Regions from separate parts of the Paenalkalicoccus suaedae genome, predicted to be linked through region 2. Evidence: predicted binding sites of a transcription regulator. Region 2 holds the regulator's gene; the other holds the start of a gene.
The links. Region 2 encodes LexA, which represses DNA repair genes until DNA is damaged. Its sites were predicted from a motif close to CGAACATATGTTCG; they were not measured.
Positions count from the first base shown of each region.

Region 1: the regulator LexA is predicted to act here: its motif matches at 2,949-2,962, upstream of FLK61_RS00355 (YolD-like family protein).

Region 1 covers NZ_CP041370.1:52,311-56,749, reverse strand. The annotation lists gene FLK61_RS00370 (hypothetical protein) at 1-186, shown strand, start outside; gene FLK61_RS00365 (YolC/YozM family protein) at 223-558, opposite strand; gene FLK61_RS00360 (Y-family DNA polymerase) at 1,299-2,564, opposite strand; gene FLK61_RS00355 (YolD-like family protein) at 2,557-2,910, opposite strand; gene FLK61_RS00350 (hypothetical protein) at 3,024-3,665, opposite strand.
Region 2 covers NZ_CP041372.2:1,942,201-1,946,639, reverse strand. The annotation lists gene glnA (type I glutamate--ammonia ligase) at 1-850, shown strand, start outside; gene FLK61_RS10345 (hypothetical protein) at 1,159-1,863, shown strand; gene lexA (transcriptional repressor LexA) at 1,908-2,525, opposite strand; gene yneA (cell division suppressor protein YneA) at 2,742-3,041, shown strand; gene FLK61_RS10330 (YneB family resolvase-like protein) at 3,038-3,694, shown strand; gene FLK61_RS10325 (DUF896 domain-containing protein) at 3,762-3,995, shown strand; gene tkt (transketolase) at 4,247-4,439, shown strand, end outside.

The sequences.
Region 1 (4,439 bases), on a different replicon from region 2:
TACGATGATGGTAGAGGTGGGGCTAAAGGTCGTGCCCAAAAGGTTACTTTACCTGGTGGATGGAAAGGCCAATTTCATATGAATTGGAACTTAAAAAAAGGGAAAAGCTATCACATTAAATTCGAAAATGAAGGAAACACTGATAAATTAATTACAATAAATCAAGCTACTTTGTGGTATAACTAATTTTGATATAAAAAAGCAGACCTTAGTCGGTCTGCTTTATTCCTGTAAACTCTTTTGATGTTCTTGTTTCAACTTATCAATATCCTCTTTAAATATATAGATTTCATACTTTTTCTTTGCTTCTTCAGACAAATTATCATCTAAGTATTCACGAAGTTTTGATTCACTTTTGGTTTGATCCATCCCAATTGTAATCGTCGGATCTGTTCGGCCAATTTGAAAACTGAATAATCCAAAATCATCCATTACACTTTCCAACAATTCAGCAGTTGATTTCTCTGTGTTTTCGTCAGTTCCACTTGCATATGAAGCCGTATTAAACATCAACAAAAAAGAAGCTAAGACCAAGAATCCAATGAATTTCTTTTTCATTTTCCCGCCTCCCTTGTTTCCAGTAAATATCTTCCTAACGAGTATATCATGTCTAGCAATTGAAATCCTATAGAAGTTTTAAATGTTGCTAACTAAAGAGATATCTCTTAAAAAAGGGGGCAGCTACTAAGCTGCCAAAACAGCGAGGAAATAATCAGAAAGGCCACTGAGGACCTTCAGTATTAACTTGGAAGTTCAGGCAAGAAACCTGGGTAGCAATGGTCATTCACCCAAGTTCCACCCCTTTCGTGTTCAGGAATCCAAACACGGCCTCCCTTACAATTTCTAAAATGTCCTCTAACCTTATGTGGTCTTCTGTAATGCAACGTTAATTTACACACTGTGCATTACCTCCTTAAATTTATTTTAAGCAGGCAATATGCACTTTTTGAAACCATCAAATCTGCATAATCAGTATGTATGCTATTGTCAAAACACTTTTTTACAAAAACCTAGTTGACAACGGTAAACTTGTGAGATATTATAGTCAATGTAACGTTGTTGACTAACAATCAACACATCAGATACTGAAGATGATATTCCCGTATCATCAAACAGAAAAGCTGAACCAAAAAGGCATACGCCTACTTACATAGTATTATATCACAATTTTTAAAAGATTTCAAGTAGAAATCTTGTTTTTTGTGTTTTTTTAAAAAAGAGCCTGATACTTACTTCAGGCTCTTTTTGTTTAATGAATTTGAAATATTAATAGTGACATTCACTATCTTCATGTACTTTTATGCTTGATGGCCACCCACAAGCTTTGCCCGTTTTAATGCAGTTCCAGCTGTTGTATAAGAAATAGCTCTTAAAATCGCATCTGATCCGTATTTTTCCCTAATAGAATCCATAACATGGCCAAGTTGACGTTCCTTTTCACTGTTTTCTTCAAAAAGAGACATCTGAAATTGGTTATCATCAACTACGTTCCCTAATGTAACTGATAAGCTCCTTACCGTTTGACCTTGATAGAATTTCTTAAATAAAGCAATGCACGCTTTATAAAGTTTCATCGTGATATTCGTTGGTTGGTCTATTGTTAAAGACCGATGAAAGCCGCCTCCGCCTACTGTTTGACTATAACCTACTCCTAAATGAATGGTTCTGCCTGCCTTTTTAGCCTTTCTAGCCCGGCTGGCCACTTCTTCACACATTTCTAATATGACTGATTTAATTTCAGCTTCTTCATTGTAGTCCCTCAACAATATCTGGCTTTTCCCGAAAGAAATTTGTTCTTGCCTAATAGGCGTTCCCAGCTCGCTAAGATCCACACCATGGGCATGATAATAAATCTGATTCCCCATGATGCCAAATCGATTTTCTAATAGTTCTAAGGGATAATTTGCAAGCTGTCCTACTGTGGCGATTCCCATTCGATTCAGATTCCTCTCCATTCGCCTTCCTATGCCCCACATTTTCGATAATGGATGAACTGGCCATAATTTTGTTTGAACGTCTTCATATGTCCATTCCGCAATTCCTGAAGGGCTTTTCTTGGCTTCTAAGTCTAAGGCTAGTTTTGACATTAGCATATTTGGGCCGATTCCTACTGTTGCTGGTACACCAAAATCTCTGTAGATTGCATTTTGTATTCTTTTCGCCAGATCCATCGGTGTTCCCCATAGTCTCTTCAAAAAATCAAATCTAATTATACTCTCGTCGACACTATAGGTGAGTATATCTTCAGGTGAAGCAAACTGATAAAACAAATGAGTTATATTGGTGGAAAGCTTAATAAACATCCGCATCTGAGGATTTACAATGTGAATTTGAGGATGATCAGGTATTTCATAAAGGCGCGAACCTGTTTTAATACCAAATCGTTTTTTTAAAGCCGGTGATGCAGCTAAAACAACACTTCCTGATCGTTCAGTATCGCCTACCACAGCGAGATAACATTTCATGGGATCGAGGCCCAGCATAACTGCAGATGCACTGGCGTAAAAGCTACGCATATCTACGGTCAAAAAAGTACGTTTAGGAAGGCTATCATAGTCAATCATAAAACTTTTCTCCTTCAGCCAGCTCCACCTCGATCAAATCATCAACTGAAACAGCCTTAATATGCCCTTCATTCGTTTTTATTAACATTTCCCTCTCAATGTACTTAAAAGACCTTACAAAGCCTGTAAGCGATGAAATATGGCCATTTTCAAAATAGGAGATACTTAAAAGTTGGTTTCCTTGTTTTGCTTCATTAATTATAAGGGCCATTGCTTCAATTTTTTGTTCATCATTTTCAGGGCGCTTCATTTTTTCCATTTCAAGATTCAGCTGCTTTAACATTTCGTTGTGCTCCGGCAACATCATAGAAGTTGCCCATTTCATTAAACCTCGATCCTTTATCACTTGATCACACCCTCAAACATTTTTGATTATATATTAACAGAACATACGTTCCTTTAGTACAAGAAAGTTTTTCCTAAACAAAAAAGCACCTGAAAAGCTTCAGGTACTTTAATCTAATTTGTTTTATGCATTTTTTCTTGTTTTTCTTGTAAGAACGGTAGCAGCTGTTCATCTAATCGAGCCATATGCCATTTATGATAGTATTTTCTTCCGGTTATTCCAAATGTGGTTTTTGAGTTGAAAACTGAATATAAGAGATCCTCAGCTACCCGTTTCGGTACAACGGCCATTCGAATTTCATCCTTGATACTGTCATCATGAGCCAGGTATTTATCAAAATACTTACCATTTCTTTCTTCCTGAACTAACTCTTCAATAGCATGCAAATCCGCTAAGTTATAGTCTCGGTCGAATGATCTTTGATGATGATACTTTTTCATTGTATTATCAAGCATGTCGTCCAAAACCTTTGCATCAATTGAATATGTTCCAACAAGTTCTCTCTCAATTGAAGCATACTGTTTTAGAACTTCTCTTATGTTAACCAGATTACTTATATGAGTAGCTATAGTTAAACAGACCATCATACAACCAATAAAACTTAATATAAACAGCGTTGCTGAAGGTAAATTAAGCCCAATCAATGGCAGTCCAGCACCTAAAATTACTGGATATAATACTAAAAACAACAAACGCCATACAACTGAGAATAGTATACTGTTCCTCATCTTTTTAATATGCTTTATATTCTTCATGCCTACCTCTCTTTCCAATCCTATACTTTCTATCGGTAATTTTTAGCATATCTTCAGCATTTTTCTTCACACACTTAAATGAAACTCAACAATTCAATCTTACCCAAATTTTGATAATTCTGCTATCAAATTTCTTTGAAATATTTCTTTGAATTCCATAAAAGTCTTTGTATTGAAAAATTGATATTTATATATATCACGGGTAAGGAGGAACATTTTATATGAAATATATTCTTAGTGTCTTATTAATTGAATGGTTAATCAACAAAGCACTTGATCTACTATTTGACTATATAGCAATAAAAGTTAAATCCTTTTTAGAAAGAAAACAGAATAAGTACCCTGATTGCTTCGAGGACAGCCGGCGTCATCGACTATGAGCAATCCATTGAAGTTCTCGGATGGACGGAAAACTAATGTTTTCCTTGATTAAAAGCAGGCATCGAGCCTGCTTGGAGGCTGCTAAAGCAGCCTTTAAAACCACAAAAATCTTCTTGTAAGGCTTTGTTAACACAAAGCCTTACAAACACTTTCAACGCCCCTAACACCTTCACAGCTCAGCAGAAAGATTGATTTTCACATTACACCTCATATCGATTACATTTAATCATTTCTTTCAGGAGTTTTTAGAAATCCTTACTTTGGGGTCCCCTCCGGGTCTGCTCCCGGACTGTAAGCCGGCCCAAAACGCCGGCCAACATTCCGCGGCATCTCGCTTCCCTCTAAAATGCCCGATAACATGCATCTGTAAGCTTCCGGATTGCCTGCGGCGGA
Region 2 (4,439 bases):
TCTAGGTGAAAACTGTCGCCGTGACATCGTATTAGAGCTTGAGGACATGGGCTTTGAAATTGAAGCATCTCACCATGAGGTTGCTCCAGGGCAGCATGAAATCGACTTTAAATACGCGGATGCTGTAACAACATGTGATAACATTCAAACGTTTAAGCTAGTTGTTAAGACAATCGCGCGTAAGCACGGTCTTCACGCAACGTTTATGCCTAAGCCATTATTCGGTGTTAACGGAAGCGGAATGCACGCTAACATGTCTCTATTCAAAGAGGGTGGCGTGAACGCATTCTTCGACGAAAACACAGAAAACCAGCTAAGCGAAACAGCTATGAAGTTCCTAGGCGGAATTTTAGAGCACGCTGACGCATTTACAGCTATCACAAACCCAACGGTTAACTCATACAAGCGTCTAGTACCAGGATACGAAGCACCTTGCTACATTGCATGGTCCATGCGTAACCGTTCACCACTAGTTCGTATTCCTTCTTCACGTGGCCTAAGCACACGTATCGAAGTACGTAGCCCAGACCCAGCAGCTAACCCATACCTAGCTATGGCGGCAATGCTTGCGGCTGGTCTTGACGGAATCCGTCGTAACCTAACACCTCCTGCTGAAACAAACCGCAACATCTATGCAATGGATGAAGCAGAGCGCGATGCAGAAGGAATCAAAGCACTTCCAGCTTCTCTTAAGGATGCGATTGACGCACTTCAAAAGAGCGAAACAATCAAAGCATCTCTTGGTAACCATGCAGTAGAACACTTCGTGGAAGCAAAAGAGATCGAGTGGGACATGTTCCGTACGCAGGTGCACCCATGGGAGCGCGAGCAGTATATCCAAACGTATTAATAGTCAGAACCCTCGACACCACTGGTGTTGGGGGTTTTTGTTTGGTTGTTTGGGAAGGATGAAGAGGAGTTAGAGGGGCAAATTTGCGAGTGCTGTTGCAATGGGTTCATACGGTGTTATAATGCGCGCAAACAGGGTGGATGGAGGAGCAAAGAGATAGACGGGACGCTCAAACCAAGTGCCAGAACGTGCAATCAAAAGCCGAAGGTTCGACCGAAATGCCAGACAATGCTTTTTCCTAAGGCAAAGAGATGGTATGATGAGAATCGGATTACATATGAGATAATCAATATTTAAAGGAGAACACTATGAGAAGAAAATTATTATTCATTTTCGCCGTATTAACATGCCTACTCCTATACGTTGCGATCATGAGTGTTTATTCCATCGTTCAGGAATATCAGTTAGATGTAGAAGTGAACGAGGCGTATGACTTTGAGCAGGTATCTACTAGAGAGCTTTCTCCAGGTAATTCAATTACGTTTGGAGATTTTGATATTACGATTTCAGAACAGGCTGTTGAATCATTTAATGAGGAGGCTCGTGCCGAGGTTATTGTCAAGGTAAATGGGATTAATGCGACGAATCCTGCAGTGATAGCAATTGATCCAGATAGTGACAACCGCTATGCTGGCTCACTAGGACTGATTTTCGTTCAGAATAACGAGACGGGAGTAACAAGGCTTGCTATTGCAAAACGTCTTACACCGAACGTGACAGACATAGAGGATCAAGAATGGAAACTTTACTATGCAAACCGTTTTGGTCAATCTCGCGAGGAGACGATCACGTTTGATACGAGAATGACGTCATCCCTTGGCGTTAAAATCATCAATGACTCTAATATCTCGCCGGAGAGCCTTGGATATCAGTCTAATATCGTACAAGGATATCAGCCGTTGTTTTGGCCGCTTTGGATCGTCTTTTATTTAGCCTTTGCTGCCGTGATCTTTGTTATCATGAGAAAATCGTATAAGCCCGTTGAAAAAACGGAAGAAAAGAACGACGAATAAAAACACGGAAAGGAGCCCATCGGGATATCCTTTCCGTGTTTTTTTTAATGGAGGCTACGGAATACACCGATAACCTTCCCTAAAATTTGTACATAATCTAAAATAATCGGCTCAAGCGTCGCATTCTCAGGCTGTAAACGAAAATGCTCTTTTTCTTTGAAGAAACGCTTTACTGTAGCTTCATTTTCTTCCGTCATCGCAACGACGATGTCTCCATTATCTGCGTAGGTTTGCTGTTTAACAACGACGTAGTCCCCGTCAAAAATACCTGCCTCAATCATTGAATCTCCAGAGATCTCTAAAATAAACGAACGCTCATCGTGCACAAAGCTTGCTGGTAAAGGCAAGTATTCGTCTACGTTCTCGATCGCTGTAATCGGGTTACCTGCTGTAACTTTACCAATTACCGGAATGGAGATGTGAGGAGCTTCGTTGAAGTTGTCCCCTTCCGTATTTGTTACTTCGATTGCGCGTGGCTTTGTAGGGTCGCGGCGAATATATCCTTTTTTCTCTAATCTAGCTAAGTGACCATGAACGGTAGAGCTTGAAGCGAGACCTACTGCTTCTCCAATTTCTCTAACGGAAGGTGGATACCCTTTCGCTCGCACTTCGTTCCGAATGAAATCTAAAATAGACTGTTGTCGTGCTGAAAGCTTAGTCAATCATAACACCCCGTTTTCGTAGTAGTTTCGTTCTATCAACATGTGCTAGCACATACGTTGTAAAATCAGTAGCCTTACAAGGTATATTATACCATGAGAACACAGGTTGCGCAAACGTTCGTTCTATATTTCTTGTTGACACGAACAATCGTTCTTAGTACAATCATATACGAACAGGTATTCCGAGAACAAATATTCTAACAGGAGTGATTTTCCGTGAAAACAATTCGTCAGTATGTAGATGGTTCCATCTTTTTAATCGTGATAGCGGTCGGTTTCTTTGCCTTTACTTTCTTTTCTTCTGATTCAAATGACGTGCCATTTTACCCAGCTGAAGAACGAGTTGTTTCTGAAGGAGACTCTCTTTGGACAATAGCACGAACAGCAACGGTAGACTTACCGATAGAAGAAACGATAAACTGGATGAAGCATGAGAATGGACTTGATAACGAAACAATCGTACCAGGTCAAAAAATTCATGTCCCAGTTTCATTGAATGGAGTTGCTTCTGATTGATAGGAATTATTTACGCGAGAGTGAGCACATCTAAAGAGACACAAAAATCTTCCCTTACTCGTCAAGTAGAAGAATTAAAAGCCGCGGCATCAGCTTGGAATATCGATATCGTGGAAGTAATAGAAGAGTCAGAGAGTGGTTACGAAAGTGATCGCAACGGGATTTTACAAGTGCTTGAAACAGTAAAAAGTAGACAAGTAGATGTTATTTTAGTTCAAGATGAGACGCGTTTAGGCCGAGGAAATGCACGAATTGCGTTAATCCATGAATTTAAAAAACTCGGCTGTCACATTTATTCTTTGCAGGATTCAGGTGAACTACAGCTATCCGAGACGGATTCGATGGTGCTTGATATTGTGGCAATTGTAGAAGAATATCAGCGGAAATTACAAAATGCAAAGATTAGACGAGGAATGAAGAAGGCCGTAGCAAAGGGGTATAACCCAGCTAAAAACTTAAAGCGTACTGGATCGAATGATGGTGGCAGAAAGAGAAATGAAGTCCCCCTTGAAGAAATCGTTCGTTTAAGGCAAAATGGCATGACTTTCCATGAAATTGCAGCAATGCTTCGCGGGTTAGGCTTTCAGGCTTCAAAAGCTACTGTGCATCGCCGTTATCAAGAATATCAAGACGATTTAGAAGGACAAGCCTAGATACTTGCAACTGGGCGATATTTTTACTATCATTGACAAAGCATATTCTTTACTGGAGGAATTCATTGTGATTAGTCAAGATAAATTAGCGCGCATCAATGCGCTTGCAAACAAAGCAAAGTCGGAAGGCTTGTCGTTAAAAGAACAGAAGGAACAAAAAGAGCTTCGCCAAGAATATTTAAAAAATGTACGTAGTTCTTTCCGCAACCAGCTTTCTTCTGTGAAAGTGGTGGATGAAGATGGGAACGATGTCACACCATCTAAGTTAAAAGAAGAGAAAAATTCTCGCTTGATGCACTAAGGTGCACGGACACTGTCTAAAGATAGTGTCCTTTTTTGTATGTAGAATTTATCTCAATTAAATATATGAACCTACCTTCAGCACAAAATTCCCCATCATTTTCCTTAAAAAGCCTATAGAATACCAGTTTGATTGCTTCTTTTACTTGAATTACGATAATTTAGCGCCTAAGGTTGTCTAACGAAAAGAGAAGGTATATCATTGTACTAGGCGTTGTGAATACTACTTAGAAGAAAAGAGGTTTTTATTGTATGACAAATGCGATTGATCAACAGGCAATTAGTACAATTCGAACACTATCTATCGATGCAATTGATAAAGCGAACTCCGGACATCCGGGAATGCCGATGGGTGCTGCACCTATGGCGTATAAATTATTCGCTGACCACATGAATCATAATCCACATAATCCAGAGTGGTTTAACAGAGACCGATTCATTCTCT